DNA from 3 places in the Halomonas sp. HNIBRBA4712 genome. Region 1 is predicted to be linked to each of the others. Evidence: predicted binding sites of a transcription regulator. Region 1 holds the regulator's gene; each other region holds the start of a gene.

Region 1 (10,370 bases):
CGACGGCCGCCTCTACTTTCAGGCCGACGGCATCGAAATCAAGGCATTTCACACCCAGGATGGCCACGGCTTGAAGCTCTTGAAGCGCGCGGGTTTTCATGTAGCGCTGATTACCGGGCGCGACTCGCCCATGGTCAGCCAGCGCGCCGCCGCGCTCGGGATCACCCACGTCCACCAGGGCGTCGAGGACAAGCTCGCCACTCTGAAGGCGCTCTGCTCGCGGCTGTCGCTCGAGCTTGACCAGGTCGCCTACTGCGGCGACGACCTGCCGGATCTCAAATGCATCAAGCGCTCCGGCGTCGGCATCACCATGCCCAACGCGCCGGATTACATGCATACCCACGCCGACTGGATCACCGATGCCCTCGGCGGTCACGGCGCGGTGCGTGAAATCTGCGATACGCTATTGATGACCCAGGGCCACTGGGACGCCGTCATGGACACCTATCTTTAACCGACCGAGGAAACGCGATGCCGGGCTCGACGGCAGGACGCATCAAAAAGCGCCTTTGGATGCCTGCGCTAGTGATTGCGCTGGGCGCCTGGCTCGTATGGCTCGACCCGGGCGGGCGCGAGGCCCTCGAGGTCGACCCCGAGGTGCAGCGCGAAGAGCCGGGGCACGTGCTCGATAACGCAAGGCTGACGCTTTTCGACGACACCGGCGCGGTGTCTCAGCGCCTCGAGACGCCGCAGCTTATTCACACGCCCCAGCAGGCGCTGACCGAAATCGAGGCGCCAGAGGCCACCCTGTTCGATTCCGAACAGCGCCAGTGGCTGGCCAACGCCGATCGCGGCATACTGCAAAACGAGCGCCAGACGCTGGTAATGGAGGGCAATGCCCGCCTGCTCGCCCCGGATGAAGGGTGGCAGCTCGATACCGAGCGTTTTGTCTACGACGGCCGCGAGCGCCACGCCTATACCGAGGCGCCCGCGCTTTTACAGCAGCCGCCGCAGCGTATGAGCGCCGAGCGCATGGATGTCTGGCTCGACGAAAGCCGGGTGCGCATGAGCGACAATGTGCGCGGTACCCACCCACCGGTGCCGGCTCGGCCCACGACCGATTCGTCCCCCCAGGACCTCAACCCTCAGGAGTAATCATGCACGCTTATTTTCGCATCGCACTGCTCGGCCTGGCTCTGCCGCTGACCGCTCTGGCCCAAACCAGCCAGGCGCCCGTCGAAGTGGAAGCCGACCGGCTCGATCTCGACCAGCGTGCAGGCACCGCGGTCTATTCCGGCAACGTCAACATTCGCCAGGGCGAGATGCAGATTCGCGGCGACCGCGTCGAAATCACCCGTAACGACGCTGGCGAGCTGTCGCAAGCTACCGCCACCGGCGAGCGCGCCTACCTGCGCAACCAGCTCGAAGGCGAGCCGGCGCCGATGGAGGGCTGGGCGCGGCGCATCATCTATCACGTCAGCGAGCGCCGGGTCGAGTTGATCGACCAGGCCGAGCTCACCCAGCGAAGCGACCGCTTTCGCGGCGGGCGGCTCGAGTACTTCATCGACCGCGAAGTGGTGCAGGCGCGCTCCGACGTTAGCGGCAGCGACAACCAGCGTATCCGCATGACGCTGCAGCCCGCACAATAGGAGAGCCACCGTGTCGAGCACTACATCCGAGGCGGTAAAGACGCTTCACGCCCGCCATCTGGCCAAGAGCTACAAACGCCGCCGGGTGGTGAAAGACATCAACCTTGAAATCGAACAGGGCAGCGTCGTCGGACTTCTGGGCCCCAACGGCGCGGGCAAGACCACGTCGTTTTACATGATCGTAGGGCTGGTCAAGGCCGACGCCGGCTCGGTCGGCATCGACGCGCTGGATTTATCGAAGGCGCCGATGCACGAGCGCGCCAACGCCGGGATTGGCTACCTGCCCCAGGAAGCATCGATCTTTCGCAAGCTTTCGGTGGCCGACAACATTCTGGCGATTCTGGAAACGCGCAAGGATCTCGACCGGCACGCCCGCCAGGAGCGCCTGGAGCAGCTACTGGAAGATTTTCATATCACCCATATTCGCGACAACCTCGGCATGAGCCTCTCCGGCGGCGAGCGTAGGCGGGTGGAGATCGCCCGGTCGCTCGCCACCGACCCGGCCTTCATTCTGCTCGACGAACCCTTCGCCGGGGTCGATCCGATCTCGGTGGGCGAAATCAAATCGATCATCCTCGCGCTCAAGGCGCGCCACATCGGCGTGCTGATCACCGACCACAACGTGCGTGAAACCCTGGACATCTGTGATATCGCCTACATCGTTGGCGACGGCCACATCATCGCCAGCGGCAACGCCGATGCCATTCTCAACAACCAAAAAGTGCGCGAGGTCTATCTGGGCGCGGACTTTCGCCTCTAACCCGGTGTCAAACATAAAGTTCCGTTTACTGGCATATTTATTGCACTTGCGTCTTAACGCCACTCGCTCTAGTGTGGAGCTTTACCCGTAACGAGTGGTTCTTCGATGGTCATGAAAGCTTCCTTGCAGCTGCGGGTAGGCACGCAGCTGACCATGACACCGCAACTGCAGCAGGCCATTGCCCTGCTGCAACTCTCGACGCTGGATCTGCGTCAGGAGATTCAGCAGGCGCTCGACGCCAACCCACTGCTGGAGCAGGAGGACGAGTTCGGCGAGGAACGCACGGTCGAAACCGCGGAAACCGAGTGGGAAGAGCACATCCCCACGGAGCTTTCGACGGACAGTGAGTGGTCCGACACTTACCAGGACATGGCCGGTGCCGGCGCCTCTTCCGAGGGCCCGGATTTCGAGCGCCAGGCGGCGGGCCAGAGCCTGCAGGGCCATCTCCTATGGCAGCTGGCGATGACCGACGTCACCCCGCGCGACTATGCCATCGCCGAGAGCCTGATCGACGCGCTGGATGCCAACGGCTACCTGACCCAGCCGCTCAACGACATTCGTGAAGGGCTCAAGGCGCAGGGCCTTGACGGCTTGAGCCAGCGGGAAGTGGAAAACACCCTGCTGCGCATGCAGCAGTTCGAACCCACCGGCGTCTTCGCCCGCGACTTGCGCGAGTGCCTGATGCTACAGCTCGCAACGCTCCCCGACGACACCCCGCTGCTTATGCAGGCCAAACGCCTGGTGCGCCAGTTTCTCGAGGCGCTGGGCAAGAACGACCTGCGCCTTCTAAAGCGCCGCCTGAGCCTCGATGACGAGCAGCTCGACGAGGTCATCGGGCTGATTCGAAGCCTCGACCCGCGTCCGGGCAGTGCCTTTGGCGCCACGCACCAGAGCTATATCACGCCGGACCTGGTGGTGCGCCACGACCAGGAGGGCTGGCACCTGGAGCTCAACCCGGAGGCCCTGCCCAGGCTTCGCGTGCAGCCGGATTACGCCAGCCTCATCAAGCGCGCCGACAAGAGCCAGGACAATCAGTTTCTAAAAGAGCACCTGCAGGAGGCGCGCTGGCTGATCAAGAGCCTGTCGAGCCGTAACGACACGCTGTTGCGCGTCGGCCGTGAGATCATCACCCGCCAGATCGGCTTTCTCGAGCAGGGTGAAGAGGCGATGAAACCCTTGATACTGGCCGATATCGCCGAGGCGGTGGAGATGCACGAGTCGACGATCTCGCGGGTCACGACGCAGAAATACATCCACACCCCCCGCGGCGTGTTCGAGCTCAAGTACTTCTTCTCAAGCCAGGTGAGCGGCCAGGACGGCGGTGACAGCCACTCGAGCACCGCGATCCGCGCTCGGCTCAAGAAGATGATTCAGGATGAAACGCCGGGCAAACCCCTGTCGGACAGCCACCTGGTGTCGCTGCTCGAAAAAAGCGGCATTAACGTTGCCAGGCGCACCGTGGCCAAATACCGCGAAGCGATGGGCATTCCCTCTTCCAGCGAGCGCCGGCGCCTGCGCTAGGCGAAACTTGTCGCCGGGGCTTTGCAATGGCGGAAAAAGGGTTACAATCGAAGTACAGTCCTGGCTAAAGGAGCACGCCAATGCAAGTGAACATTACGGGCCATCACCTGGAACTGACCGACGCCTTGCGTGACTACGTCAACGAAAAGCTCGAGCGTATCGAGCGCCACTACGACAACATCACCACCGTTCAGGTGACGCTGTCGATCGAAAAAGAGCGTCAGCAGGCCGCTTGCACGCTCCACGCCGCCGGGGCCGATCTTCACGCTGAAGCTCAGGACAACGACATGTATGCCGCCATCGACGCGCTTGCCGACAAGCTCGACCGCCAACTGGTAAAACACAAGGAAAAAGCACAGGCCCGCGCCCAGGGCGCCGGCGTGCGTTGAACCAATGACCCTGGAAAGCATACTCCCCCCGGAACGCGTGCTGTTCGACGTCCCCGGGGGCAGCAAAAAACGCGTGCTGGAGTTCTTCAGCACTTTCATCGCCCAGAATACGCCCAGCCTCGACAGCCAGGAAGTCTTCAGCCGGCTGATTGGCCGCGAGCGTCTTGGCAGCACCGGCATCGGCAACGGCGTGGCCATCCCCCACGCCCGAAGCCCACACTGCAGTGCGCCGATCGCGGGCTTTCTAAAGCTCGCCGAGCCGGTCGACTTCGACGCCATCGACGGCGACCCGGTGGATCTCGTGTTCGTACTGCTGGTGCCGGAAGAGGCGGACGACACTCATCTTGCGCTTTTGGGTCAGGTCGCCACTATCATGAATGACGCCGGAACCCGCGCCCAGTTTCGCAAATGCGAAAGCCAGCGCGAGCTTCTCGAGCTTGTCACCGCGCGAATTCGCGAACACGCCGCAAGCTAAGCCGGCTCGACGCTCTCCTGCCCCATTGACCGAAGAGGCATTCGATGCAACTGGTGATCATCAGCGGCCGCTCCGGGTCGGGGAAATCCATTGCGCTTCAGGCGCTCGAGGATCTCGGCTACTACGCCATCGACAATTTGCCGGCGATGCTTCTGGGCTCGCTGGTCGAGGAACTTGGCCAGCAGGGCGAGCGTACCCACCTGGCGGTCAGCATCGACGCTCGCAACCTGCCCACGGCACTCGAGCGCTTTCCCGCACTGCTTCAGGATTTGAAGGCTGGCACCACGCGGGTGCAGGTGATCTATCTGACCACCGATGCGCGGACGCTGCTCGAGCGCTACTCGGCCACGCGGCGGCGCCACCCGCTGACCCGCGACAGCAACATGACGCTCGAGGAAGCGATCGCCAAGGAAGAAGAAACGCTGTTCGGCATTCGCGAACTGGCGGATCTGAGGATCGACACCTCGCGGCTCACGGTGCACGATCTGCGCCGACGTATCACCGACCAGCTCGGCCACGAGCGCCAGAGCCAGCTGACGCTGACGCTGGAGTCCTTCGGCTATAAGCGCGGCGTGCCGCTCGATGCCGATATCGTGTTCGATATTCGCTGCCTGCCCAACCCCTACTGGGACCCGACGCTACGCCCCTACACAGGGCGCGACGAAGAGATCATCGCTTTTCTGAAGGGCTATCCGGTGGTCGATGAAATGGGCCAGGACATCACCGACTGGCTCGAGAAGTGGCTGCCCGCCTACCAGCAGAGCCAGCGAAGCTACATGACCGTTGCCATCGGCTGCACCGGCGGCCAGCACCGCTCGGTCTATATGGTCGAGCAGCTCGCCCGCCAGCTGCAAAAGCGCCGGGCTCACGTTCAGGTTCGCCATCGCGAACTGGGGCTACACTATTCGCTAAGCGAGGCGACGCCGTTCTGACCAACGCGGGCCGTCGGTCTTGCTTACAACAAGGAATCGCTTGAAAGAAGGAAACAGGGTGGCGCAGAGATCCTTGACACTGACCAACCAGCGCGGCCTGCACGCACGTGCTGCGACCAAGCTCGTGACCTGCGCCCAGCAGTTCGAGTCGCGGATCCACGTTTACCGCCAGGCCCAGAAGGCGGATGCGGCCAACATCATGTCGCTTTTGATGCTGGCCGCGCCCTGCGGTACGGCGCTGACCGTCGAAGCGATCGGCGAAGATGCCGAAGCGGCGCTTGACGCTATCCAATCGCTGTTCGACTCACGCTTCGACGAAGGCGCTTGAGGCACCCCACTCACCCATCGAGCAACCCCATGCAGCTGATCCAGACCGGGAAGTACTCCCGCGTCCACTTCGACCCCGAACGCGATCTGTTCATCAAGACCTTTCAGCCCAAACCCTTCGACCGGCTGCGCTATCTGCTGCGTATTCGCCCCTACCCGGGGCGTAACTTCGCCTTGATCGCCGCGCGCCTGGAGGCGCTGGGAATCGCCACGCCCACTATTACCGAGGCGCGCCGCTACCGGCTGGTGACCGAAAACATTCACGGCGTACCGCTCAGAGAGCGGATTCTCGACGACCCCGATCTGCAGGCGCAGTATCTGGATGCGCTGGTCGCCTTCGACCGCGAGGGCATTCACTGTCGCGGGCTGCACACCGGCAACTTCCTGGTGCGCGACGGCCGCATCTTCGCCATCGACCTGGACGCCTACAAGGCGCCGCGTTTCTGGCGCTACCCGCGCCGTGAATACCTCGACTGCCTGAGCCGCTCGCTGACCGGCGACGAAGCGTTTCTGTTTCAACGCCTGCTCGACCGGTTGGGTCTCGACGAACACTACCGCCCGAAAGCGTAGCGCCAGACTCACCTGCGAAAGGCCCGCTCAAGCGGGCCTTTCGCACACATGGAAAGTGTCGACTTAGCTGCCGGCGACGGTCATCGCATCGATTAGCCAGCTGCCGGTGTGGACACTGCCCCGGGTGTCGATGTCGCTACCCAGCCCCTGCAATCCGGCGTACATGGTCTTGAGATTGCCGGCGATGGTGAACTCCTCTACCGGGTACTGAATCTCGCCGTTTTCGACCCAGAACCCCGCCGCGCCGCGAGAGTAGTCGCCGGTCACGCCGTTCACGCCCTGGCCCATCAGCTCGGTGACCAGCACGCCGCGCCCCATCTTCTTGAGTAGCGTGTCCAAGTTCTCGAGCGGCGCCTCGAGGCGAATGTTTCGCGCTCCGCCGGCGTTGCCGGTGGTGGCCATGCTCAAGCGCCGCGCACTGTAGGAAGAGAGCATGTAGCTCGCGATGCGCCCGCTTTCGATGAATCGATTGTCGCGGGTCTGCACGCCTTCGCCATCGAAAGGCGAGCTTGCCTGGGCGCCGACTTCCGTGGGCCGCTCGCCCAGGCTGAACCACTCGGGAAACAGCGGCTGCCCCAGGCTGTCGCAGAGAAACGACGCCTCGCGGTAGAGCGCTCCGCCGGCAAGCGCCCCCATCAGATGCCCCACCAGCCCCGCCGCCTGGGAGGGATCGAACAGTACCGGAAAGGTGCCGGTTGGCGGGCGCCGGGCGCCGAGGCGTCGCAGCGTGCGCCTGGCCGCCTCACGGCCCACACTCTGCGGGTCGCGAAGCAGGCGCGGGTCGCGGGCGCTGGTGTAATCAAAATCGCGCTGCATGCCGTTTTCGTTCTGGGCGATCAGCATGCAGGAGAGCGAGTGGCTGCTGCCCTTTTGCGTTCCCACGAAGCCGTGGCTGTTGGCGTAGACGCGCACGCCCTCGCCGCTCGAGATCGACGCCCCTTCGGACTGGTGAATGCCCGCGACCTCCCGCCCGGCCTGCTCGCAGGCGAGCGCAAGCTCGGTGGCGCGGTCGGTATCCAGCGCCCAGGGGTGGTGAACGTCGAGATCCGGCAGATGGGTCGCCATCAGCTCGGCATCGGCGAGTCCGGCCGCCGGGTCTTCGCCGGTATAGCGGGCGATCGACAGCGCCTTTTCGACCGCCGCCTTGATCGACGCGGCGCTTGCGTCACTCGAGGAGGCGCTGCCCTTGCGGCTGCCCACGTAGAGCGTTACCGCGATGCCCTGATCGCGGGAAAGCTCGACGGTTTCGACCTCGCCCAGGCGTACGCTGACCCCCAGCCCCTGATCGACGCTCGCGCCGACCTCAGCCTGATCGGCGCCCAGCTTTTTGGCCAACGCCAGTGCCTCCTCGGCCCGCGCGACGAGCTCTCGCTCCTGGGTGGCTGCGTCGAATGCCTGTGCCATAACTCTCTCCTTCTTCGCCCTGGTTGCTGGCGGATCAATGTAGGGGTCGCAGCTGGTATACTAGCCGGCGACGAATCTATCAAGTGAGTGCCTCATGCCTAAAAAACGCCGTGCGATCGAAGCTATTGAGCCCCAGGACGAGCAACCCGAGCGCCCCAGCAAAACCCAGCTCAAGCGCGAAATGCACGAACTTCAGGCGCTCGGTGAAACGCTGATCGCGATGAAACCGGCCGAGCGCGCGCGCTTTCCTCTCTCCGATGACATGCTCGCCGCCATCGACGAAACCGCACGCATCCGCTCCCACGAAGGGCGCCGACGCCACATGCAGTACGTCGGCAAGCTGGTGCGTAAGGAGGATCTGGAGGCGATCCATGCGGTGTTCGACGCCATCGAGGCCGAAAAGACCCAGCGCGATCACGCCTTTCATCGCCTCGAGAAGTGGCGCGACCGGCTGGTCGACGAAGGCGAGCCGGCGGTCGACGCCTTCATGGCGGAGCATCCGAGCGCGGATCGCCAGGTCATTCGCCAGCTGGTGCGCAACGCGCGCAAGGAGCGCGAGCAGGAAAAACCGCCGGCCAGCGCGCGTAAGCTGTTCAAACACCTGCGCGAAACGCTCGCTCTCTAAATCTCGCTCTCCAGGTCTTGCGCTTGATAACGGCGCGCTTCAGGACTGCGTGCCGCCCACGGTCAGCTCGTCGAGCTTGAGTGTGGGCTGGCCGACGCCCACCGGCACGCCCTGGCCCTCCTTGCCGCACACGCCCACGCCGGTATCCATCGCCATATCGTGGCCGATCATCGACACCCGCCCCATTGCTTCCGGGCCGTTGCCGATCAGCGTAGCGCCCTTCACCGGCGCGGTGATCCTGCCATCCTCGATCAGGTAGGCTTCGCTTGCCGAAAACACGAACTTGCCCGAGGTGATATCCACCTGGCCGCCGCCAAAGCTCACCGCGTAGAGGCCGCGTTTGACGCTCTTGATGATCTCGTCCGGGTCGTCCTGGCCTGCCAGCATCACGGTGTTGGTCATGCGCGGCATCGGCAGGTGGGCAAACGACTCGCGCCGGGCGTTGCCGGTCGGCGCCATGCCCATCAGCCGCGCGTTGAGCTTGTCCTGCATGTAGCCGGTGAGAATACCGTCCTCGATCAGCGGCGTGTTCTGGCCCGGGGTGCCTTCGTCATCGACGCTGAGCGAGCCGCGCCCGTCCAGGATCGTGGCGTCGTCCACGACGGTCACGCCCTTCGCCGCCACGCGCTCGCCCATGCGCCCGGCGAAGGCGGAGCTGCCCTTGCGGTTGAAGTCGCCTTCCAGGCCGTGGCCGACCGCTTCGTGCAGCAGAATGCCCGGCCAGCCTGCACCCAGCACCACCGGCATCTGGCCTGCCGGGGCGTCAATGGCTTCCAGGTTGACCAGCGCCTGACGCACCGCCTCTTTAGCGTAGCGCGCAGGCGCCCCCTGCTCTTTTAGCGTCGCCATCGAGTAGCGCCCGCCGCCGCCGGCGCCGCCGCGCTCGCGGCGGCCGTTTTTCGCCGCGATCACGCTGACGTTGAAGCGCACAAGCGGGCGAATGTCGGTGGCCAGCGTGCCGTCGCTTGCCCGCACCAGTACCACTTCATAGGTGCCGGAGAGCGAGGCGCTGACCTGGCTTACGCTCGGGTCCGCCGCCCGCGCCACGTTGTCGGCCTCCATCAACATGGCGACCTTCTCTTCGGCGGAGAGCCCCGCGAGCGGGTCGATGCCGGCGTAGAAGTGATCAAAGCGCGCCACCTCGACCTTCTGGCCCGGCAGCGTCTGGCCGCTTCTAACGATACCCGCCGCGGTGCGCCCCGTGTCCATCAAGGCATTGGCGTTGATCTGGTTGGAGTAGGCAAAGCCGGTCTTCTCGCCGGCGAGCGAGCGAACGCCCACGCCGCCGTCGATGTTGTAACTCGCCTCCTTGACGCGCCCATCCTCCAACACCCAGCCCTCTTGCCAGGTGCGCTGAAAGTAGAGGTCCGCGTAGTCGATGCCGGCGCCCAGGGCATAGTCCAAACCGGTATCCAGCGCCTTGAGATCGAGCCCGCCGGGCGTGAGCAGGATAGAGGCGGCAAAGTCCAAATCACTCGTATGTGCGGTCATTAAGGGCCTTCCAGAGTAACCCGCGGCGAGGTCCAGGGGCCTTGCACGCGAAAGTGTAAAGTTGTGGCTCGGTTGAGCGAGTCGCCAATGAGCTGGTCGGCGACCAGAAGCGCCGCGCCCACCGCCGGTGCGCCTACGGCGAGCGCGGCGATGGGCAGCGTTTGGCTGACCGGCAGTGTGACGCCCAGGCGCTGGTCGAGTTCACGCTCGAGCAGGTTAACATGTCCCGTGAGTCTTAACGTGGCGGCCGGCGCCTCGATTTGCAAGGGCTCGCGAAGCGTCAGGCG
Region 2 (10,370 bases), on a different contig from region 1:
GATGAACGACAGGCAGTATGGCATCGTGATTGTCGAGGATGACTTTCGCATTGCTGACATTCACAAGGCGTTCATCGAGCAAAGCGATGGCTTTTGCGTTTTGGGGGTAGCGCGCAATGCCGCCGAGGCGAGGGCGCTAATAGCGACCTGCGCCGAGGCGGTGGATCTGGTGCTGCTGGATGCCTACCTGCCGGACGTGGAGGGGCTCGAGCTTCTATGGGCGATTCGCCAGCGCCATACCCGGGTGGACATCGTCATGATCACCGCCGCCCGTGAAATGGACACCATCGCCGAGGCGCTGCGCGGCGGCGTGTTCGATTACCTGATCAAGCCCGTCGAGGCCGCGCGCATGACGCAGATGCTCAGTCGTTTTCGCCGCGAGCGCGGGGCGCTGGCCCAGCAAGGCGAAATGAGCCAGGAGGAGCTTGATCGGGTACTTGCGCGCCAGCAACCTGACCCGATAGCGCCGATGACGGGCTCGAGCGGTTTGCCCAAGGGCATTGACCGGCTCACTCTCGATCGGGTAATCGACGTACTGACGGAGAAAAACGCTGCACAAACGGCGATGCAGGTGGCCCGTTCGCTGGGGGCGAGCCGTTCGACTGCCCGGCGCTATCTCGAGTTTATGGTCGCCGAGAAGCGCGTGGATGCGGAACTGGGTTACGGCGACGTCGGGCGTCCGGAGAGACGCTATCGGCTGATCGAGCCTCGCTAGCTGCTGATTTGAACATAATGAACAAAATGCACAGAAAGGCTTTTTTGCCGTTTATAGCTAAAAACTTGTTTGGGCTAGCGTCCGTCTTCTAACGTCCGCAGCGTAACGACGTTATAACAACTCACATAAATGAGTGGAGACGCCAATGAGCACTTCCCTGAAACGCCTCATCCTGCTGGCCATGCCCGCTGCGTTGCTCGTGGGCGCTAGCGCCAGTGCCCAAGCGCAAGAGTGGACACCGAGCAAGTCGATCGAGTTCATCGCCCCGGCCAACCCGGGCGGCGGTTGGGATACGCTGGTACGCACCATGTCCCGCGTTATCCAGCAAGAAGGCCTGGCCGATGAGAGTTTCGCCGCGATCAACGTGCCCGGCGGCGGCGGCGCGGTCGCCTGGGCGCAGGTCGCGCGTGATACCGGCAACCCACACAAGCTGTTCGCCACCAGCCCGCCGATGATTCTGGTGCCGCTGGCTGGCGCCTCGCGCTATGACCATACCGACTTCACGCCGATCGCGCGGGTGATCACCGACTACTCGATCATTCTGGTGACTGCGGACTCCGAGTATCAGACCGTCAACGACCTGTTCGACGCGCTCAAGGAGAACCCGCAGCTCTCCGTGGGTGGTGGCAGCGCGCCGGGCTCGATGGACCATATCTCCATGGCCGGCGTGGCGGCGGCCGCCGGGCTCGATGCGGCAAGCATCAACTATATTCCGTTCTCCGGCGGCGGCGACGCCATGACCAACCTGATGGGTGGCCATATCGAAGCGGTGATCACCGGCGCCGGCGAGTCCGTCGGCCAGCTTGGCGAAGGCAGCCAGCTCAGGGCGCTGGGCGTTTCTTCACCGGAGCGCCTGGAAGGCGGCCTTGCGGACGTGCCGACCTACCAGGAGCAGGGCATCGACTACACCTTCGACATCTGGCGCGGCGTGATGGGCGCTCCGGACATGCCCGAAGAGGCGGTGGCCTACTACGAGGAGCTGTTCGCCGAGATGCTCGAAACCGATGGCTGGCAAGCCGCGCGCGACCAGCTCGGCTGGATCGACGCCTACCAGAATAGCGAAGAATTCGGCGCTTTCCTTGACGAGCAGCAGGAGCAGTTCAGCAGCGTGCTGAGCGACCTGGGGCTGCTGCGTCAATAACCAGCGTTTGCTGGTTCGCCCATAACGACGCTGATAACGGCTACGTCAATCATTATCGTGGAGCGCAGCGGCTATACGCCCCGCCAGCCCCAAGGCTGGCGCGGTCGCCTGTCCGTGACGGTCGGTGCGTGCGCTCGGAGAATTTCCATGACTAAACTCAATACCAACCAGTGGCTAGGGGTGATTCTGGCCCTCGTTGCGGCGGCTTACTTGGCCATGGCCTGGCAGGTGCCGACGTTCCCTCTGCCGCGTCCGGTCGATTCCGACCTGTTTCCTAAAGTGCTGGGGAGCACGCTTTTACTCCTGTCGATTCTCTTGTTTTTCGAAAAGCCGGGCACCATTGCCGGGGCCGACGAGATCGATGACGAAGCAACCCGCGGGCCGCTGCTGCTGACCCCCTGGGCGCGCGTCGTGATCACGGCCATTGCCATTGCGGCCTACGCGCTCTTGCTGGTGCCGCTGGGTTTCGTGCTGGCATCGGGACTGCTTTGTGTGGGGCTGACCGCGTACTACGGTTACCGCCGACATGCCATCAACGTGGCAACATCGCTTGGCGTAGTGTTGGCGCTTTATCTGACCATGACGCGAGTAATGGACGTCTATCTGCCGACCGGCGTATTGCCTTTTTAAGGTAGTCGACCCGTTCACCGATACGCTTCATTACGCTAGCCTTCTAGAGGAACATTCCCATGGATGCCTTGAACAATCTGATGTACGGCTTTGGCATCGCGCTGGAGCCGATCAATATCGCTTACGTTTTTGCCGGTGTGTTTGCCGGCACGATCATCGGCATGTTGCCGGGCCTTGGGCCGATCAGCGCGCTGGCGCTGATGATTCCGATCACCTTCGCCATGGAGCCCTCTTCGGGCCTGATCCTGATGGCCGGGGTCTATTATGGCGCCATTTTCGGCGGCTCCACGTCGTCTATCCTGCTCAATGCGCCGGGTATCGCCGGCACCGTGGCCACATCGTTTGATGGCTACCCGATGGCGAAAAAGGGAATGGCGGGCAAGGCGCTGGCCATTGCCGCCTACTCGTCGTTCGTGGGCGGCACGGTCTCGGTCATCTTTCTGATGCTGGTGGCGCCGCTACTTTCCAAGGTGGCGGTGAGCTTTGGCCCGGCGGAGTACTTCGCGCTGATGGTGCTGGGGCTGACCGCCGTGGTGTCGCTTTCCGATAAATCGCTGGTCAAGGGGCTGATCGCCGCCGTGGTCGGGGTCATGGTCTCGATCGTGGGTATCGACATGCAGACCGGAACCGAGCGCTTTACCTTCAACTCAATCAACCTGCTCGATGGTATCGACTTTCTGGTCGTAGCGCTGGGTATCTTCGCGCTCGCCGAAGTGTTCTACATGTTGCTGCGCGGCGGCGGTGGCAAGGAAGCACCGCGCAACGCGATCGGCTCGCTGAAACTGAGCCGCTCCGAGGTCAAACAGATTGCCGGACCCGTAGGCCGTGGTTCGGTACTGGGCTTTTTCACCGGCGTACTGCCCGGTGCCGGCGCGACCATCGGCTCGTTTCTGGGTTACGGCCTGGAAAAGCGCATCGCTAAAGATGGTGATACCTTCGGCAAGGGCAACATCAAGGGCGTAGCGGCCCCGGAAGCGGCAAACAACGCCGCCTGTACCGGTTCTTTCGTGCCGCTTCTGACGCTGGGTGTGCCAGGTTCTGGTACCACGGCGGTACTGCTGGGCGCGCTTCTGGTGATGGGAGTGACCCCGGGGCCGATGATGCTCGAGCAGCGCCCGGACGTGTTCTGGGGCGTGGTGGCGAGTATGTACGTAGGTAATATCTTCCTGCTGGTGCTCAACCTGCCGCTGATTCCGTTGATCGCCAAAATCCTGGATATGCCCAAGCCGCTGCTGCTCTCGTTGATCCTGATCTTTTGCATGATCGGCGTGTACGGTATGAGCTTTAGCGTATTCGACCTGCTTTTGCTGCTCGGCTTTGGCCTGCTGGGTCTGGGCATGCGTCTGTTCGGCTTCCCGGCGGCACCGCTTATTCTGGCGCTGATTCTTGGCAATATCATGGAAGAGTCCATGCGCCGGGCGCTACAGATCTCCGGGGGCGACTGGATGACGTTCATCGACAAGCCGATCTCGCTAACGCTTTTGTTGATCGCGCTACTGTCGCTGGGCCTGCCACTTTTGAAAAAGCGCCGCAAACGCGTAGCGTAAGCTTTTACCCAGGCTTTGCCGCCACGCCCGTCGGTTCGCCTGACGGGCGTGGCGTCGTTTTGAGGGTCGACGAACGCGCGCAGCGAGGGACATTGCGTGGGAAATCATCGACAAAAGGAGTGGACAAAAAGGACAAAATACACATAAAGAACCTTATGTTCTTTATGTGCAAAAGTATTGTTTACGGGGGGAAGGAGGTCCTACTGTTCGCGATGTGGAGTCTAACAAAAAGACGTACCACCCAACAACACTGACACCCGAGAACGCCATGACCCTCACGCCTTCCTTCAAGCATTTAACGCTGTTGGCTCTTCCTCTAACGGCGATCGTTACTTTCAGCAGTACGGCTTTGGCCTTTGAGCCCAGCGGCAAGGTGGAGTGCATCGCACCCTCTGACCCGGGCGGCGGCTGGGACTTTACCTGTCGCAGCGTGGGTAATGTCATGCAGGAACTCGACCTCGTACCAGGCAACGTGCAAACCATTAACATGCCCGGCGCCGGTGGCGGTGTCGCGTTTGCGCATACCGTGAGCCGGCGCGCCGGTAACGAACAAGTGCTGATAGCGGCCTCCACGGCCACCACCACGCGCCTGGCCCAGGGGCAGTTTCCGGGCTTGACGGCGGATCAGGTCAACTGGATCGGCGCGCTGGGGGCGGATTACGGCGTGATCGCCGTGGCCGCCGATTCCGAGTTCAATGATCTCACCGAGCTGATGGATGCGCTCAAGGAGGACCCGCGCAGCGTCAAGTTTGCCGGCGGCAGCGCCAAGGGCGGCTGGGATCATCTCAAGGTGCTGATCGCCGCTCAGGCCGCCGGCATCGAAGACCTTCCCCGCATTGCCTATCTCTCGTACAACAACGGCGGCGAGGCGTTGATTCAGGTGATCGGTGGTCATGTGGACGCCTTTACCGGTGATATTACCGAGGCTCAGGGGTTCATGGAGTCTGGCGACCTGCGCGTTCTGGCGGTGCTTTCGGAAGAGCGCCTGCCCGGCGCCATGGCCGACGTGCCCACTGCCCGAGAGCAGGGCGTCGATGCCGTTGGCCCCAACTGGCGCGGCTTCTACATGCCGGCGGATATCTCCGACGACGCCAAAACGTACTGGACCGATGCCATGGACACGATCTACGAAAGTGAAGAGTGGCAGAACGTCATGGCTCAGAACGGCTTGATGCCTTTTCACATGACCGCCGACGAGTTCGACGCGTTCGTGATGAACCAGATCAGTGAAATCGAACAGCTCTCCAAAGATATCGGGTTGATCCAATAATGACCTTCAACGACCGCATATTCGGGGTCCTGCTGGTCGTGCTGGCCGTCGCGTACGGTTGGGCCGCGACCCGGTTTCCGGAGCCTTTTGGTGGGTCCGAAGCCGTCGGCCCCGATACGTTCCCGACGCTTTTGTCCGTGGTACTGGCGGCGTCCAGCCTGTATCTGATCCTGCGGCCTGATCCGGACAATGCCTGGCCGTGGAGCCGGACCGGTGTCGAGCTGGTCGTTGCCGTCGTGGTGCTGATCTTTTACGCCATGCTCCTCGAGCCGCTGGGCTTCATCATCAGCACGACGCTGGCGGTGGGCACCCTTTGCTGGCGAATGGGCGCTCGCCCGGTCAAGGCCTACCTCACCGGGGCCATGGCCGGCGTGGTGGTGTATTTCTTGTTCAACTTCGCACTGGATCTGGCCTTGCCGCTGGGTCTGTTGTCCTTTTTCGAGGCAAGCTGATGGACACATTGGGTTACCTGATGGATGGGTTTGGCGTTGCCCTGCAGCCCCATAACCTGATGTTTGCCTTGCTGGGGGCCTTTCTGGGCACCTTGATCGGGGCGCTGCCGGGCCTTGGTCCGGCCAACGGAGTGGCTATTCTCATTCCGCTGGCGTTCAGCCTGGGGCTTGCACCGGAAACGGCGCTGATCATGCTGACCTCGGTGTATGCCGGCGCCATGTACGGCGGGCGTATTTCCTCGATACTACTCAATATTCCCGGCGACGAACCGGCCATGATGACGTGTCTTGACGGTTATCCCATGGCGCAAAACGGCAAGGCGTCCGAGGCGCTGGCGATCTCTGCCATCGCCTCCTTCATGGGCAGCCTGCTGGCCACGATCGGGTTGATCTTGCTGGCGCCGCTGCTGGCTAGCTTCGCCTTGACCTTCGGTCCGGCCGAGTACTTCGCGCTCTTCATGCTGGCGTTTGCCACGCTGGGTGGCATTACCGGCAAGAACCCGATCAAGACGGTGGTCGCCGCCTGTCTCGGTCTGATGATCGCCACCGTCGGGATCGATAGTACCGGCGTTCAGCGCTACACCTTTGGCGTTCTCGAGCTCTTTGAAGGCGTCGACTTCATCATTGCGATCGTTGGTCTGTTTGCGATATCCGAGCTGCTGTTCTTCATTGAAGAGCGCGCCGGTCGCGGTAATGAAAAGATGAATATCAACAAGCTGTCGCTGTCCTGGAAGGACATTCGCGGCATTCTGCCCACCAGCGTTCGGGGTGGGTTACTCGGCTTTATCGCAGGCGTGCTGCCGGGGGCCGGTGCCTCGCTGGGAAGTTTCATCAGCTATACCTTCGAAAAGCGCTTGCTGGGCAGCAAGGGATATTTCGGCAAAGGCGACCCGCGCGGTGTGGCCGCGCCCGAAGCCGGTAACAACGGTGCCTCCAGCGGTGCGCTGGTGCCCATGCTGACCCTTGGCGTGCCGGGAAGCGGTACCACCGCGGTATTGCTTGCGATGTTGATCTCGCTGAACGTGACGCCGGGCCCGCTGATGTTCACCCAGAACGCGGACATCGTCTGGGGCGTCATCGCTGCGCTCTTGATCGGTAACTTCCTGCTGCTGATTCTCAATATTCCGCTGGTAGGCATCTTCGTCAAGCTGCTCTCCGTTCCTCCGATGTATCTGCTGCCGATCGTCACCATGGTGGCCTTCGTGGGAATTTACTCGATCAGCAACACCACCTTTGATCTGTACTTCATGGTGGCTTTTGGCGTGGCGGGCTATATCCTGCGTAAGCTCGAAATTCCGCTGGTACCGGTGATTCTGGGTCTATTGCTGGGCCCGGAGATGGAGAAGAACCTGCGCCATGCCATGGAAATTTCCGATGGCGACTGGATGATTCTGTGGGATAGCGGCCTGGCGATCGGCCTGTGGGCGTTTGCCGGTTTGGGGTTGATTCTGCCCTACGTGCTGGGTCCGCTGCTGCGTCGCGGAATGAGTAAAAAGCCGCCGACCGAGGGTACGCCGGAAAGCGATTGATTCTTTCGTTCGAAAGGCCAGACAAGCGGGGCGTCGATACCAGTCGGCGCCCCGCTTGTTTATGGCGCCGTATTTTGAAAGTAAATGCATGCTAATGGTGCGCGTGATCGTATTAGTGCAGGCTACTTGCCCGTCGCGGCAAAAACCTCGCGCGCTTTTAGTGCGCAGGCGCCGTTCACCATTTCAAGGATGTTTTTTAACTCTTTGATTTATAAATTATAAAAATTGGATGTTCCAGAGTGGCGCAATACTTGCTGAATCATTGAGCTAGTGGTCATCGGGCTCCAGCGCTCGATAGGGCTCAATAACAATCCCCGCGCAAGGGGGCAAGGAGATTCACGTGGTCCATCCAACGTACAATGCGCTCTCCCGCCGTTTCGTCACCGCCCTTATCGCCGCCGCCGTGATGGGCGTGGGCACCCAGGCCGTCGCCCAGGAGAACGATCCCATCAAGGTCGGCATTCTCCACTCGCTTTCAGGCACCATGGCGATCAGCGAGTCGACACTCAAGGACACCGTCGAGATGCTCATCGCCCAGCAGAACGAAGCGGGTGGTCTGTTGGGCCGTGACCTGGAAGCGGTAGTGGTCGACCCGGCCTCCAACTGGCCGCTGTTCGCCGAGCGCGCCCGGGAGCTGCTCGCCCAGGAAGAGGTGGACGTGGTGTTCGGCAACTGGACCTCGGTGTCGCGCAAGGCGGTGCTGCCGGTGTTCGAGGAGCTCAACGGCCTGCTCTTCTACCCGGTGCAGTACGAAGGCGAGGAGTCCTCCGAGAACGTCTTCTACACCGGGGCGGCGCCCAACCAGCAGGCGATTCCGGCGGTGGATTATCTGGCCAACGAGGTCGGCATCGAGCGCTTTGCGCTGATCGGTACCGACTACGTCTATCCGCGCACCACCAACCGCATTCTCGAGGCTTACCTCAAGGATGAGTACGGCGTGACGGAAGAGGACATCATGGTCAACTACACCCCCTTCGGCCACTCGGACTGGCAGAACATCGTCTCGGAAATCCGCCGCTTCGGCGAAGAGGGCAAGCCCACGGCGGTGGTCTCGACCATCAACGGCGACGCCAACGTGCCGTTCTACCGCGAGCTTGCCAACCAGGGGATCGACGCCGCGGACATTCCGGTCATCGCTTTCTCGGTGGGCGAGCAGGAGCTTTCCGGTATCGACACCGGTCCGCTGGTCGGTCACCTGGCCGCCTGGAACTACTTCATGAGCGTGGACACCGACGAGAACTACGACTTCATCGACGCCTGGCTCGACTGGACCGGCGACGAAGAGGCGGTGACCAACGACCCGATGGAGGCCCATTTTATTGGCTTCAACATGTGGGCGGAAGCGGTGCGCAAGGCGGGCACCACGGACGTCGACGCGGTGAAGGACGCGATCATCGGCGTCACCGTGCCGAACCTTTCCGGCGGCTATGCGGCGATGATGCCTAATCATCACATCACCAAGCCGGTGCTGATCGGCGAGGTGCAGGACAACGGCCAGTTCGACATCGTCTGGCAGACGCCCTCGACGGTCGCCGGCGACGCCTGGTCCGACTTCCTGCCCGGCTCGCGCGATCTGATCGCGGACTGGCGCAAGCCCATGGAGTGCGGCAACTTCAACGTCGTCAACGGCTCGTGTGGTGGTAGCACCGCAGTAGAAGAAGCCGAAGCGGCACTCGCCGAGTAACGCTCCACCCCTTGCCGCCGCCCGGCGGCAAGGGAGCACGCTGTCTCTTCACCTCTTTTCAAAGGAACAACCCCATGAGGCGCTTCCTTTCCAAGGCATTCGTGTGCGCGCTCCTGCTGGGCCTGCTGCCCGCAGCACTAGCCCAGACCGACGCTCCGCCGACCGAGGATGCGGGCTATTCATTGCTCGACACTCTGGACGCCGACTCCTACCGCGACAAGGGCGAAGCGATCACCGCCATTTTGCAAAGCGACGACGACCGCGCCCGTGAGTGGCTCCAGGCGCTGCTCGACGGCCGCCTGCAGCGCACGGACGACGGCCGCTTCGTGGTCGTGCTGAACAATACCGGGCGCCACTGGCCCGTCGAGGACGCGCTGAGCGGCGAGCCGCTGGGCGAAATGTCGCGCCGCGAACTCGACCGCATCGGCATCAACAACGCGCTGCGAAACCAGCTGCGAAGCGCCATCGCCGTGGTGGATCTCTACTCACCCAACGTCGAGCGCCGGCGCACCTCCGCCGACCGGCTGCTGGGCGAGGTGGACGACGAGCTCTTCGACACACTGGCGCCCGTCATCGAGGACGCCGAGGACGACTACGTGCGCCGGCGCCTTGAGCAGGCGGTGGCGATCTACCAGGCGGAAAACGGCGAGATGGATGGCGTCGAGGCGCTCCGGGGTAGCCTTCACCCGCGTGCCCGGGTAGCGCTCAACCGCGCCGCCAACGCCGAGAACCCGGCGGTGGCGGACGCCGCCCGCGCGGCGCTGACGAGCGTCGAGCAGAACCTGAAGATCAACCGCGGCGTCGAGACGCTCTACTTCGGCCTGAGTCTTGGCTCGGTGCTGGTGCTCGCCGCCATTGGCTTGGCGATCACCTTTGGCGTGATGGGTGTGATCAACATGGCCCACGGCGAGCTGATGATGCTCGGCGCCTACACCACCTGGATGATGCAGCAGCTGTTGCCCGGCCAGCCCGGCCTTGCGCTGCTGCTCTCGATCCCGTCGGGCTTTCTGGTCGCCGCCCTTGCCGGTATCGCCATCGAGCGCAGCGTGATTCAGTTTCTCAAGGGCCGCCCGCTGGAGACGCTACTGGCGACCTTCGGCATCAGCCTGATCTTGCAGCAGCTGGTGCGCACGGTGATCTCGCCGCTCAACCGCACGGTGGTGACCCCTGAGTGGATGAGCGGGTCGCTCGTCATCAACGATGCGCTGTCGTTAACGCTCAACCGCTTGTTTGTGATGGGCTTTGCGCTCTTCGTGTTTGCGGCGCTGATGCTGGTGATGCGCCGCACGCGCCTTGGCCTCGAGGTGCGCGCGGTGACGCAGAACCGCGCCATGGCGCGCTCGATGGGCATTCGCGCCACCCGCGTGGATATCCTCACGTTTGCACTCGGCTCCGGGGTGGC
Region 3 (10,370 bases), on a different contig from region 1:
ATGCTCGATACCGCGCCCGGCCACCTGCGGGTTGGGGTCGACCATCGCCACCACCACGCGCGCCACACCGGCGCGGGCCAGCGCTTCGCAACAGGGGCCGGTGCGCCCGGTGTGCGAGCAGGGCTCGAGCGACACGTACGCCGTCGCCCCGAACGCGGCCTCGCCGGCGGCCTCGAGCGCGAACACCTCGGCGTGGGGCTCGCCGGCCTTCTCGTGATAGCCCTCGCCGACGACGCGGCCATTTTCCGCGTCACCTTCATCAAAGCGAACGATCACACAGCCCACACATGGATTGGGGTCGGTGGTATAGCGCCCCTTTTTGGCAAGCGCAATGGCGCGGGCCATGTAAACGTGATCCTGATGCGTGAAGATGGCCTCCATCAGGGCTCCTCACTCGGCGCTGAGCCGGACTCGCTGCCCTTCGGCGCCAGCCGGTCGATTTCGGCGCGAAACTCGTCCAGATCCTGGAACTTGCGATAGACCGAGGCGAAGCGAATGTAGGCCACCTGATCGAGTCCAGTCAGCGCGTTCATTACCGCCTCGCCGATATCGCGGGCGTTGACCTCGCGCTCGCCCTGGGCGCGCAGCTGCTGGCGGATACGCTCGACGGCGGCTTCGATCGCCTCGGCGCTGACCGGGCGCTTCTCCAGCGCTCTGAGCATACCGGCGCGCAGCTTGGCTTCATCGAAGCTCTCCCGCGAACCGTCGGACTTCACCACCCGGGGCATGATCAGCTCTGCGGTTTCGTAGGTGGTAAAGCGCTCATGGCAGTTGGCGCACTGGCGGCGGCGGCGCACCTGGTCGCCATCGGCCACCAGTCGCGAATCGGTCACCCGCGTATCATTAGCGCCACAAAAAGGGCAATGCATGGCCGTCCACCTATGGTTAAAACAGAGTGTTAAAGCAGTAAGCGGCGCTCTCGCCGCGCTTTCGCAGGATACGCCGTCAGGAAAATGCGCGACTCGCCCGCGCTTTCCTGACGACCAACGCTCGAGCCCGCCCTTGCTTGATTCGCCAACAAACGCCGGCATAACCTAGCATTGTAACGATTTGGCACACAAGCTGCAGCGTTTGTCACCGATACCCGATCACCCTGGCTTCAGGAGAATACGTAATGTCCGTTTTCGATCAAACGCTTAATCGCTACCTGACCCACCTTTACGGCCCCAGAGCCGGCGAGGTCGCAAGGCGTATCGGCCAGCATATCGCCTATTTCGAGCGCGCGCGCGCCGCAGGCGAAAGCCAGGACGGCATCCCGGTGGCCAGGCGCGACCCGGCCCCGAGCGGAGCACCATTATGGAGCGAAAAGGATCAATGGGTCATCTGTTACGGCGACTCGATTCTGGCCGAGGGCACCGCGCCGCTGACCGTTTTGAGCGATTTTCTGCACACGCATTTGCGTGACTGCATCAGCGGGGTGCACGTGCTGCCGTTTTTCCCCTGGAGCAGCGACGACGGCTTTTCGGTGGTGCACTATCGTGAAGTAAACCCGGAGCTCGGCGACTGGTCGCACATCCGCGAGCTTGCTGGCCAGTTCGACCTGATGGGTGACCTGGTGCTCAACCACGTCTCGCGGGAATCGCTCTGGTTCGTCGATTACCTCACCGGCAGCCTCCCCGGGCGCGACTTCTTCATCGAGGTCGACCCGGAGACCGACGTCTCCCAAGTCACCCGCCCGCGAAGCAGCCCGCTGCTGGTGCCGGTGGCCACGCGCCGGGGTACGCGCCACCTCTGGGCGACGTTCTCCGACGACCAGATCGATCTCAACTTCGAAAACCCGGACGTGCTGCTGGAGTTCGTGGGCATTCTGCTGTTTTACCTCCTGCAGGGCATTCGCATCATCCGCCTCGACGCGGTGGCGTTTCTATGGAAGCGCCTGGGCACCAACTGCATCCATCTGCCGGAAACCCACACCGTGGTACGGCTTCTGCGCGCCATCGTCGACGAGGTCGCGCCCGGCACGCTGTTGATCACCGAAACTAACGTGCCCCATGCGGAGAACATCAGCTACTTCGGGCTCGAGCGGCTAAGCCCGGCGGCGACGGACCCGGTGCCCGCCGCGGATGAAGCGCACATGGTGTACCAGTTCGCCCTGCCGCCGCTTCTGCTTCATACCCTGACCCGCGGCGAAACCGCAACGATGCAGGCCTGGCTTGCCAGCCTCCCACCGCTTCCAGATAACTGCACCTATCTCAACTTCACCGCCAGCCACGACGGCATCGGCGTGCGCCCGCTCGAGGGTCTGCTGCCGGATCACGAACGCGATGCCCTTCTGGAGCTGATGCACCGCTTCGGCGGCTTCGTCAGCATGCGCAGCAACCCGGATGGCACCGACACCGCCTACGAGATCAACATTACCTGGTTCGAGGCGATGCGCGGCACCCGGCGCGGGCCGGACCCCTGGCAGATCGCGCGATTTCTGTGCAGCCAGGCGATCATGCTCACCCTGCAGGGCATCCCCGCGCTCTACATCCACACCCTGACCGGCTCGCTCAACGACCATGAAGGCGTGGAGCGAAGCGGGCGGCTACGCTCGATCAACCGCCACCGCTGGCAGCGCGACACCCTCGAGCTTTTGCTGGAAAACCCGAACACCCCCACGCATGATATCTTTCTAGCGCTGCAGGCGCTGTTGAAACGCCGCTGCGCCGAGCCCTGCTTTCACCCGGCGGCGCCCCAGCGCGTGCTGGAAAGTCACGAAAGCGTGCTGGCAATCGAGCGTGGCCCGCTCGAGAATGGCCGCATGCTGCTGGGGCTTTTTAACGTCACCGACCAGCCCGCCCCGCTCGAAACGGCCGGCTCGGCGGTCATCGACACTCTCGACGCTCGGCGCTGGCAATCGCTCGACGACTCAATCGCCTGGCCCCAGGAGCGTACGCTGCCACCCTACGCCGTGCGCTGGCTGGTCAGCACGCCGGGCTAAGCACGGCCTCTTTTCACCTTCGATGCGAGAACCTCATGCACACAAGGCTCACCCCCGCTTTCGTTGCCCTGTTGACCGGCGCTTATCTGGCCCCGGCGCTGGCGTCAGAGTCTACTCTTCCCGCCCCCGTTCAGGCGCTTCGCGATCAGGGCCTTACCATTCACGAGCGCTTCGACGCCCCCGGCGGGCTGACCGGGTTCGGCGCCAGCGCCCAGGGCCAGGAGGTGATCGTTTATCTCACTCCGGACGGCGAACACGCCGTGATCGGCACGCTCTACGATAGCGAAGGGGAAAACCTGACCGAGCAGCAGCTCGAGGCGGCGGTGCGCGTCCCGCTCGAGGCGCAAACCTGGCAGAGCCTGGAGCAGAGCCACTGGATTCAGGACGGCGACGAGAACGCGCCGCGCACGATATACATGTTCACCGACGCCAACTGCACCTACTGTAAACGGCTCTGGCGCCAGACGCGCCCCTGGGTCGACGCCGGCCAGGTGCATATTCGCCATATCATGGTCGGCATTCTCGCCCCCTCGAGCCCGGCGCTGGCCGCAACGATTCTGGCCGCCGACGACCCCACCGCTGCGCTTACGGCCCACAGCGAAGGCGAGCCTCTCGAACCCGCCGCTCAAGCCCGCGAGATCGAAGAGCAGGTCTACACCAACAACCAGCTTTTCGAGGAGCTTGGCCTGGTCGCCACGCCCACCACCGCGTTCAAACGCGAAACCGACGACGGCCTGATACGACTGGATCGTATCGAAGGGCTGCCCTCCAATGCGCGCTTGGTCGAGATGATGGGGAGTGAGGCGCCCAACGGCGGCGCATCAACCTCTGAATAATTAAGCCGTTCTGGTTAATGCCCTGCTTCCCGGTGCCGATAGGTATGGCATCCATCACCATCAATAATGCCGGGAACACCATGTTGACACGACTGACGCTGAACCAACGCCTCTGGGGCATACTCGCTCTCATCTGCCTTGCGATGATGATACTGGTCGGCTGGCTGACCTGGGATACCCGGCAAACCATCGAACAGGAGCGCCGAGCCAGCCTCAAGCAGGTGGTCGAAAGCCTGGGCAATCAGCTGGAAAGCCTTCAAACGCGCGCCCGCCAGGGCGATCTTACGCTGGAGCAGGCCCAGCAGCGCGCGATCGAGAGCATCGCCAATGCCCGGTTCGGCGACAATGATTACATTTTCGCCTTCGACGACGCGCTGCATATCGTTGCCCACCCGCATCGCGAGCGCGGCGATGACATGAGCGCCCTCACGGATGCCAGCGGCATGCTCCTGTACCCGGTGCTACTCGAGGCGGCACGCGGTGGCGGCGGCTACGTCGACTACTTCTCCCGTCGCAGCGCCGATAGCGAAGAGCAGTTTCCCAAGATCAGCTACTTCGCCTACCTGCCCGACTGGGACTGGGCTTTCGGTGCCGGCGTTTACGTCGACGATATCAACGAAGCGTTCGTGGCAAGCCTGCTGCGTTCGCTGATCGCCCTGCTGCTGGTCGGTATTCCCGTGGCGCTGCTGATGGGGTGGGTGATTCGCGATGTAGCCAAGCGCCTTGGCGGCGACCCGCGCTACGCGGCCACTGTCGTCAGCCAGATCGCCGATGGCGACTTGACCCGCGACACTCGACTCGTCGCGACAGATCGCGCGAGCCTGCTCTTCGACATCAACCGTATGCGCGAGGCGCTGGCGACGACCATCGGCGGAATCCACCAGGGGGCCGACCAGGTCAATGACGGCGTCGAAAGGATCGTCGGCGTCAACGAGGAGCTTTCCACCCGCACCGAGCAGCAGGCCGCATCGCTTGCCGAGACCGCCTCGAGCATGGAAGAGCTCACCGCCACGGTGAAGCAGAACGCCGAACACGCCGACCACGCGCGCGAACTCGCCGACGCCACGGCGAAAAGCGCCAGGCGCGGCAGCGACTCCATGACCGCAGTGGTGAGCACCATGGACGCCATCAACGAAAGCGCCGCGCAAATGAGCAGCATCGTCAATACCATCGACTCCATCGCCTTTCAGACCAACATTCTGGCGCTCAACGCCTCGGTGGAGGCCGCACGGGCCGGCGAGCAGGGCCGAGGGTTCGCCGTGGTGGCAAACGAGGTGAGAAGCCTGGCCGGGCGCTCCGCCACCGCCGCCCAGGAGATCAAGAAGCTGATCGAGGCCTCCGGCGTCAAGGTGGCAGAAGGCAGCGAACGCGTGCGCGATACCGGCGAGGTCATCAAGGGCGTGGTCGACGATATGCAGCAGCTCAATACGCTGATCCAGGAGATCTCCGCGGCCACCCGCGAGCAGAGCAGCGGTATCGAGCAGGTCAACGTCGCCGTGACTCAGATGGACCAGATGACCCAGCAAAACGCCGGGCTGGTTCAGCAAAGCAATCACGCCACCCAGACCCTGGCAACGCTGTGCGAGCAGCTGCGCCAGCGGGTCGCCAACTTTCGCATCGCGCCATCGAACGCAGCGAGCGTCGCAGCGCTCCCCGCGCCCCACCACGAGAGTGCCGACTGGGAACGCTTCTAAACGCCCGCGGCTCAAAGGCCCCACCACGCTGACAGTGTGGTAATGCCGTTCAGTTAGGCCTGGTTGGGGTTGTGGGAGGGAGCTTCAGCTCGCGACGGGTGGCCAAGCCAAGGCACCTGACGGCGCCATTCGCCCGCTAAAGCGGCCTCCCACATGAGATTTGTGCCTCCTATTGATACCTACATGTCTTGACTGAACGGCATTACGGCAGTGTGGGGCTTTATTCAAAAGTTCAAGGGCAACATTCAAGAACTGATGAATAACCTTGCAGAGGGTGGGGTCGTAGGAGCCCACTTCAGTGGGCGAAGGCGGCGCCCGCCGCCCGGTCAGGGCACCCGCCCCCGGCAGCGCGGTGCGCTGCGTCGCTGGCTGTAGCCTGCCCCTATAGAGCCGTTATCAATGGCGGTAGAATAAGGTTAAACATCGCCTTCATTGTCCCGCTCGACCGCTTCGCGCATGCGGGCGAGCAGGTCGGGCACGGCGGCCTGGACGCGGTTCCAGCTGGGGATGAAGGGGCGCTCGCGGGGGTTGTCGAGAAACAGGTTGCCCGCTTCCAGCAGGTTGCTGGCGAATAGCTCCACCGCCTGCTCTTCGCTGTGACGGTCCAGGCTCAGCCCGTTCATGGTGGCGTCGTGGTCGTAGGCTTCGATCAGATCCAGCGCCAGGCGGTAGTAGGTGGCCTTGAGGGTACGAAAATCCTCGCTGCTGAAGCTCACACCCTGGGTTGCCAGCTTGCGGTAGAGCGCCTTGGCGATATCCAGACTCATACGGTTGAGCCCGGCGCTGGCATCGGCCTCGCTGACCGGCTGATGCTTGTGGTCGTAGGCGTCAGCGATATCCACCTGGCAAATCTGGCGCATCGAGTAGTTGCGCTGAAGCTCGGAAAGCACGCCGATCTCCAGGCCCCAGTCGGCGGGAATGCGAATGCCCTCGAGTACGTCGCTGCGCATGGCGAACTCGCCGGAAAGCGGGTAGCGAAAGCAGTCCAGGTAGTCCAGATAGGGAAGCGGCCCACATACGGTTTTCAGCGCGCGCAGAAGCGGTGTGACCATCAAGCGCGACACCCGGCCGTTGAGCTTGCCTTCGGCGATGCGCGGATAGTAGCCCTTGCAAAAGCTGTAGTTCAGCCGCGGGTGCGCCACCGGATACATCAGCCGCGCTAATAGCCCGCGGTCGTAGGTCAGGATATCGCAGTCGTGAAGCCCGACCACCGCCGAGCGGTTGGAGGCCAGCATATAGCCAGCGCAGTACCAGACGTTGCGTCCCTTGCCGGGCTCGACCGACCCCAGCCCCTGCTCGTCGAGCTCGCCCTGTAGCGCCTTGAGGCGCGGGCCGTCGTTCCAGAGAATGCGCGTGTGCTGGGGCAGGCGCGAGAAGAACTCGCGGGCGTAGAGAAACTGCTCGCGGTCGGCGCGGTCGAGCCCGATCACGATTTCGCTCAAATAGGGCACGTGCTTGAGTTCGTCGATGATCGCCGAGAGCGCCGGGCCTTCGAGCTCGGAAAACAGCGAGGGTAGAATCAGCCCCATCGGCCGGCGCTCGGCAAACCCGCACAGGTCGCGCTCGAGTGCCTCGACCGGTCGCCGGGTCAGGTTGTGAAAGTCCGTGATCAAACCGTTCTGATGAAAGTCGCTCATGTGCCCTCTCTGGCGTAGCGCCCGGTTATGTATCGAGGTGTTGATCAGAGTGCGGCGGTGTCGCCTGCCGTGGTCAGCCGCTGGTCATCGACGCCCCACCAGTGCGCCAGGCCCTCGACCCAGCCCGCCGGCCCAAACGCTTGGGTGCGATAGAGCGCGGCGTTGGCCGGCTCGACGGTCAAATCGTGACGCCCCTTGATCACCACCGCCTGATCGACCGCCTCGAGCATTTCGAGATCGTTGGGGCCGTCGCCCAGGCCCAGGGTCAGCGGCGCGCGGCCGCGAAGCGAGGAGAAGCGCTTGATCAGCCAGCTCACCGCACTCCCCTTATGGGAGGATGCGACCATGACGTGGTGAAAACGCCCGCCCTGGGTAAGCGCGAGCCCGTCGCTTTCGAGCGCGCGTTGAAACGCCTCCAGCGCTTGGTCGCTGTCCTCCCAGACCAGAGGCTCGCTGCCTTCGCGCTGGCGAGCCGCTCGAGCGCGGGTTTCGTCGAGCCCGGTCAGCGCGATGAGCTCCGCCATGGACATTTCGCCCATGCGGGTAAAGCGAATGCCAAGGCGCTCGCGCCAGACGTTCAAACGCGCGCGGATGAAACGACTATCGACGCCGGTATGCTTGATGACGACGCTGTCGCGGGCGTCGCCCGGGCGGTCGAGGCTTGGATGGCACCACCCCGGCGGTAGACCGATCACCGCGCCATTTTCGGCCACGAACGGGGTCGCGGTCAGGTTCAGCGCCTGGCGCAGCGGAATCAGTTCGGCGCGGGTCTTGCTGGTCACGGGGATCACCGGCACCCCAATCGCGCGAAGGCGCGCAAGCGAGGCGGCGGCGGGAGAGAAATCGTAGCTATCGTGGTCGAGCAGCGAGCCGTCCAGGTCGGTGACGACCAGCCGCGGCTCGAAAGCGGGGTCCAGCTCCGGCGCTACCGGCGTTGAAGAAAGGGCGTGTTCCGACATGAGGTTACCTTCCGGCTTGTTGCATGGAAAAACGATTCCATGAAACAACCTCTAGCAGGTTGCGTGCCACCGCCGGTATCGTCTTTTAAATCATCAAGTTGAAAATAATCAAAAGCTAAAGCGGGTAACGAGCACCACAAAGGTGCGACTTGAATGCACTTTAATAATGCAATTAAAAAAGCGCCGAAGCGATATGCCACCGGCGCTGAACTGACCTCAAGTTGGACAAGCGTGTAGTAGCGTACAATTTTTTTGAAAAAACCTTGGCAGAAGCGCGATAATGTCTATACTCAAATTGTACCTGCTGGCGGCCTTGTACACCCCCTCACCTGACGCCAGCAGCCTACACCGAGCCAAGCCCTAACTGACCCGCCCTCCCCCGGCGGGTCTTTTTTATGCGTCGCTTTTATTCGCTCATCGCGACCCCGCTATCCTCTATCACTCGACATGAATGACAACTTCGACCCGGCGATTGCGCGCGCGTCCTTCGGCGGTGGCGTTGTCCTCGAGCGGGTGCGTGGCGGCGAGTCCTACCGCGCGCAGCCTGCCCGGCTCGACCCCGGCGGCCTGCAGCGCCTCGACGATGGCGATGGCGCGGGCGCTCGACAGCGCCCAGTTGGAGGAGTACTCCGGCGTATTGATCGACTGGCTATCGGAGTGGCCCTCGACGGAGACCTCGCCATCGAAGCGCTGGATGGTTTCCAGCAGGCTTGCCACCAGCGAGGCGCCGTCGTCGGTCAGCTCGGCCGCGGCGGAGGGAAACAGCAGCCGGTCCTGCACGCGCAGGCTGATGCCTTCGGCCACGCGGGCAACCTCCACGCCTTCCAGATTCGGCAGATAAAGCGACTCACTCACGCGCTGGGCGACACTGACCGCGCTTTCGATCGCCTCTTCGCTTATGGGCACCGCGTTGACCGGCGGCTCGTCGGTCAGAATCACCATGTAGTCGGCCAGCGGCGCGGCCGGGGGTGGCACCCGGCTTGCGCGCTCGGCAAACAGCGGCGCTGGCAAAAGCCACTCGAACGCGGGCGCCTGCTCCACTGTGTCTTCCATTGGTGCGACCGGTGCGCGCGCCAGCAACTCCGGCGGCAGCGGTACCGCCGCAGGAGCCACCACCGCTTTGGGCCGCGGGCCGGCCACGCCGAGGGCGGCGCTGATCGCCATCGGGCTCAACTCGCCAGGCGTAGGCGCGGGAAGTGCCGCCCCCCGGCGCGCCAGCGGCTCGGGTAGCGGCACCTGGGGCACGGTATCGCGCATCGCCTGTATCGGCGGCTGGGCGAGCGCTTCCGGTTCGCTGCTCGACCAGCCGGGGCGCACGTTGGCCGCGGCGATAATGACCACGAACAGCGTCACCAGCAGCGTCATGATATCGAGGTAGCTGATCATCCAACCGCTGTTGACGTCCTCGGCCGGATAAACGGACATGAGCGAGTCGTGGCGCAAGCCGCCGCGATGGTCTTCAAGCATGGGGGTGTTTACTCACTGCATTCGGGCTCAAGTGTGTCGGCCGCTGGCCGATAGGTATTCGTATAGCTCGTATAATGAGCCAGTTTATCAAAAACCCCTTTTGCGAAGAGAAGGAACTAGCCGGTGTATACCCGCCTTTTAGCAGCAACGACGCGCGCCGGATGCGCCTTGGGGACGGGGCTTTTGAGTCTTGCACTCAGCGGCTGTTTCTACGCCAACACCTCCCAGGCGCCGATCGCGACCACCTACCCCTACTCCGAGCAGCAGCGCATGCAGGCCGCCCACCACTGGGAGATCCTCGCGCGCCACGAGGCGGGCCAGATTCTCCAGCGCGAGCGCGTGCGCTTTCGCGACCTGCACATTCGCGCCTCCCAAGCGGACGGTTACGTGCCCTACAGTGGCGGCGAGTTCGATCGCGGGTTTCGCACGCTGCTGACCAGCGAACTGGTGACTCGGGGCGCCAACGTCACCACCGCCGCCGGCGACAACAGCGTCGATGTCGTGGTCGGCGTCGAGATCGTCGAGCATCGCGGGCGCGGCTTCGTTCGCCCGCCGGTGGGAGCCTTCACCGCGCTCACCGCCGGGGTCGCCGTGGCGACCATTCCGATCAATCACTGGGCGGAGCCGGCGCTGGGGCTGATTCCCGCCGGTATCGCGGCGGACGTGGTCAGCGGTAGCTGGACCTACACCGGCAATGAAGAAGTCATCATCACCACCCAGGTCATCGACCAGGATCGCATTCTCTACTCGTCGTCCAACATCTACTACATCAACAAGGACGACCGGCGCCAGTACGCGCCGCCGCGGGTACACTACCCGGACCCCGCCATTCCACTCACCGACACCTGGTAAGG

What was found. The regulator sigma-54, encoded in region 1, starts transcription at its own class of promoters, with help from an activator protein. The targets are predictions, from matches to a motif close to TGGCACNNNNNTTGCTNT.
Region 2: urtA (urea ABC transporter substrate-binding protein) is a predicted target of sigma-54. The motif match lies at 7,525-7,542, and genes of this name have one in related genera.
Region 3: ACGK9R_RS16045 (HAD-IIB family hydrolase) is a predicted target of sigma-54. The motif match lies at 8,101-8,118, and genes of this name have one in related genera.

What each region holds. Positions count from the first base shown of each region.
Region 1 covers NZ_JBIFXR010000002.1:465,910-476,279, forward strand. The annotation lists gene ACGK9R_RS06590 (KdsC family phosphatase) at 1-454, shown strand, start outside; gene lptC (LPS export ABC transporter periplasmic protein LptC) at 472-1,095, shown strand; gene lptA (lipopolysaccharide transport periplasmic protein LptA) at 1,098-1,589, shown strand; gene lptB (LPS export ABC transporter ATP-binding protein) at 1,600-2,349, shown strand; gene ACGK9R_RS06610 (RNA polymerase factor sigma-54) at 2,455-3,870, shown strand; gene hpf (ribosome hibernation-promoting factor, HPF/YfiA family) at 3,951-4,259, shown strand; gene ACGK9R_RS06620 (PTS sugar transporter subunit IIA) at 4,264-4,734, shown strand; gene rapZ (RNase adapter RapZ) at 4,779-5,666, shown strand; gene ACGK9R_RS06630 (HPr family phosphocarrier protein) at 5,725-5,994, shown strand; gene ACGK9R_RS06635 (hypothetical protein) at 6,024-6,563, shown strand; gene pmbA (metalloprotease PmbA) at 6,627-7,967, opposite strand; gene yjgA (ribosome biogenesis factor YjgA) at 8,062-8,592, shown strand; gene tldD (metalloprotease TldD) at 8,632-10,083, opposite strand; gene ACGK9R_RS06655 (YhdP family protein) at 10,083-10,370, opposite strand, start outside.
Region 2 covers NZ_JBIFXR010000005.1:111,679-122,048, reverse strand. The annotation lists gene ACGK9R_RS11450 (response regulator) at 2-715, shown strand; gene ACGK9R_RS11445 (Bug family tripartite tricarboxylate transporter substrate binding protein) at 861-1,856, shown strand; gene ACGK9R_RS11440 (tripartite tricarboxylate transporter TctB family protein) at 2,004-2,486, shown strand; gene ACGK9R_RS11435 (tripartite tricarboxylate transporter permease) at 2,546-4,033, shown strand; gene ACGK9R_RS11430 (Bug family tripartite tricarboxylate transporter substrate binding protein) at 4,302-5,303, shown strand; gene ACGK9R_RS11425 (tripartite tricarboxylate transporter TctB family protein) at 5,303-5,755, shown strand; gene ACGK9R_RS11420 (tripartite tricarboxylate transporter permease) at 5,755-7,284, shown strand; gene urtA (urea ABC transporter substrate-binding protein) at 7,691-8,968, shown strand; gene urtB (urea ABC transporter permease subunit UrtB) at 9,043-10,370, shown strand, end outside.
Region 3 covers NZ_JBIFXR010000010.1:48,914-59,283, forward strand. The annotation lists gene ribD (bifunctional diaminohydroxyphosphoribosylaminopyrimidine deaminase/5-amino-6-(5-phosphoribosylamino)uracil reductase RibD) at 1-381, opposite strand, end outside; gene nrdR (transcriptional regulator NrdR) at 381-869, opposite strand; gene ACGK9R_RS16025 (sugar phosphorylase) at 1,115-2,923, shown strand; gene dsbG (thiol:disulfide interchange protein DsbG) at 2,959-3,759, shown strand; gene ACGK9R_RS16035 (methyl-accepting chemotaxis protein) at 3,843-5,453, shown strand; gene ACGK9R_RS16040 (glycosyl transferase) at 5,870-7,090, opposite strand; gene ACGK9R_RS16045 (HAD-IIB family hydrolase) at 7,135-8,049, opposite strand; gene ACGK9R_RS16050 (OmpA family protein) at 8,488-9,474, opposite strand; gene ACGK9R_RS16055 (hypothetical protein) at 9,700-10,368, shown strand.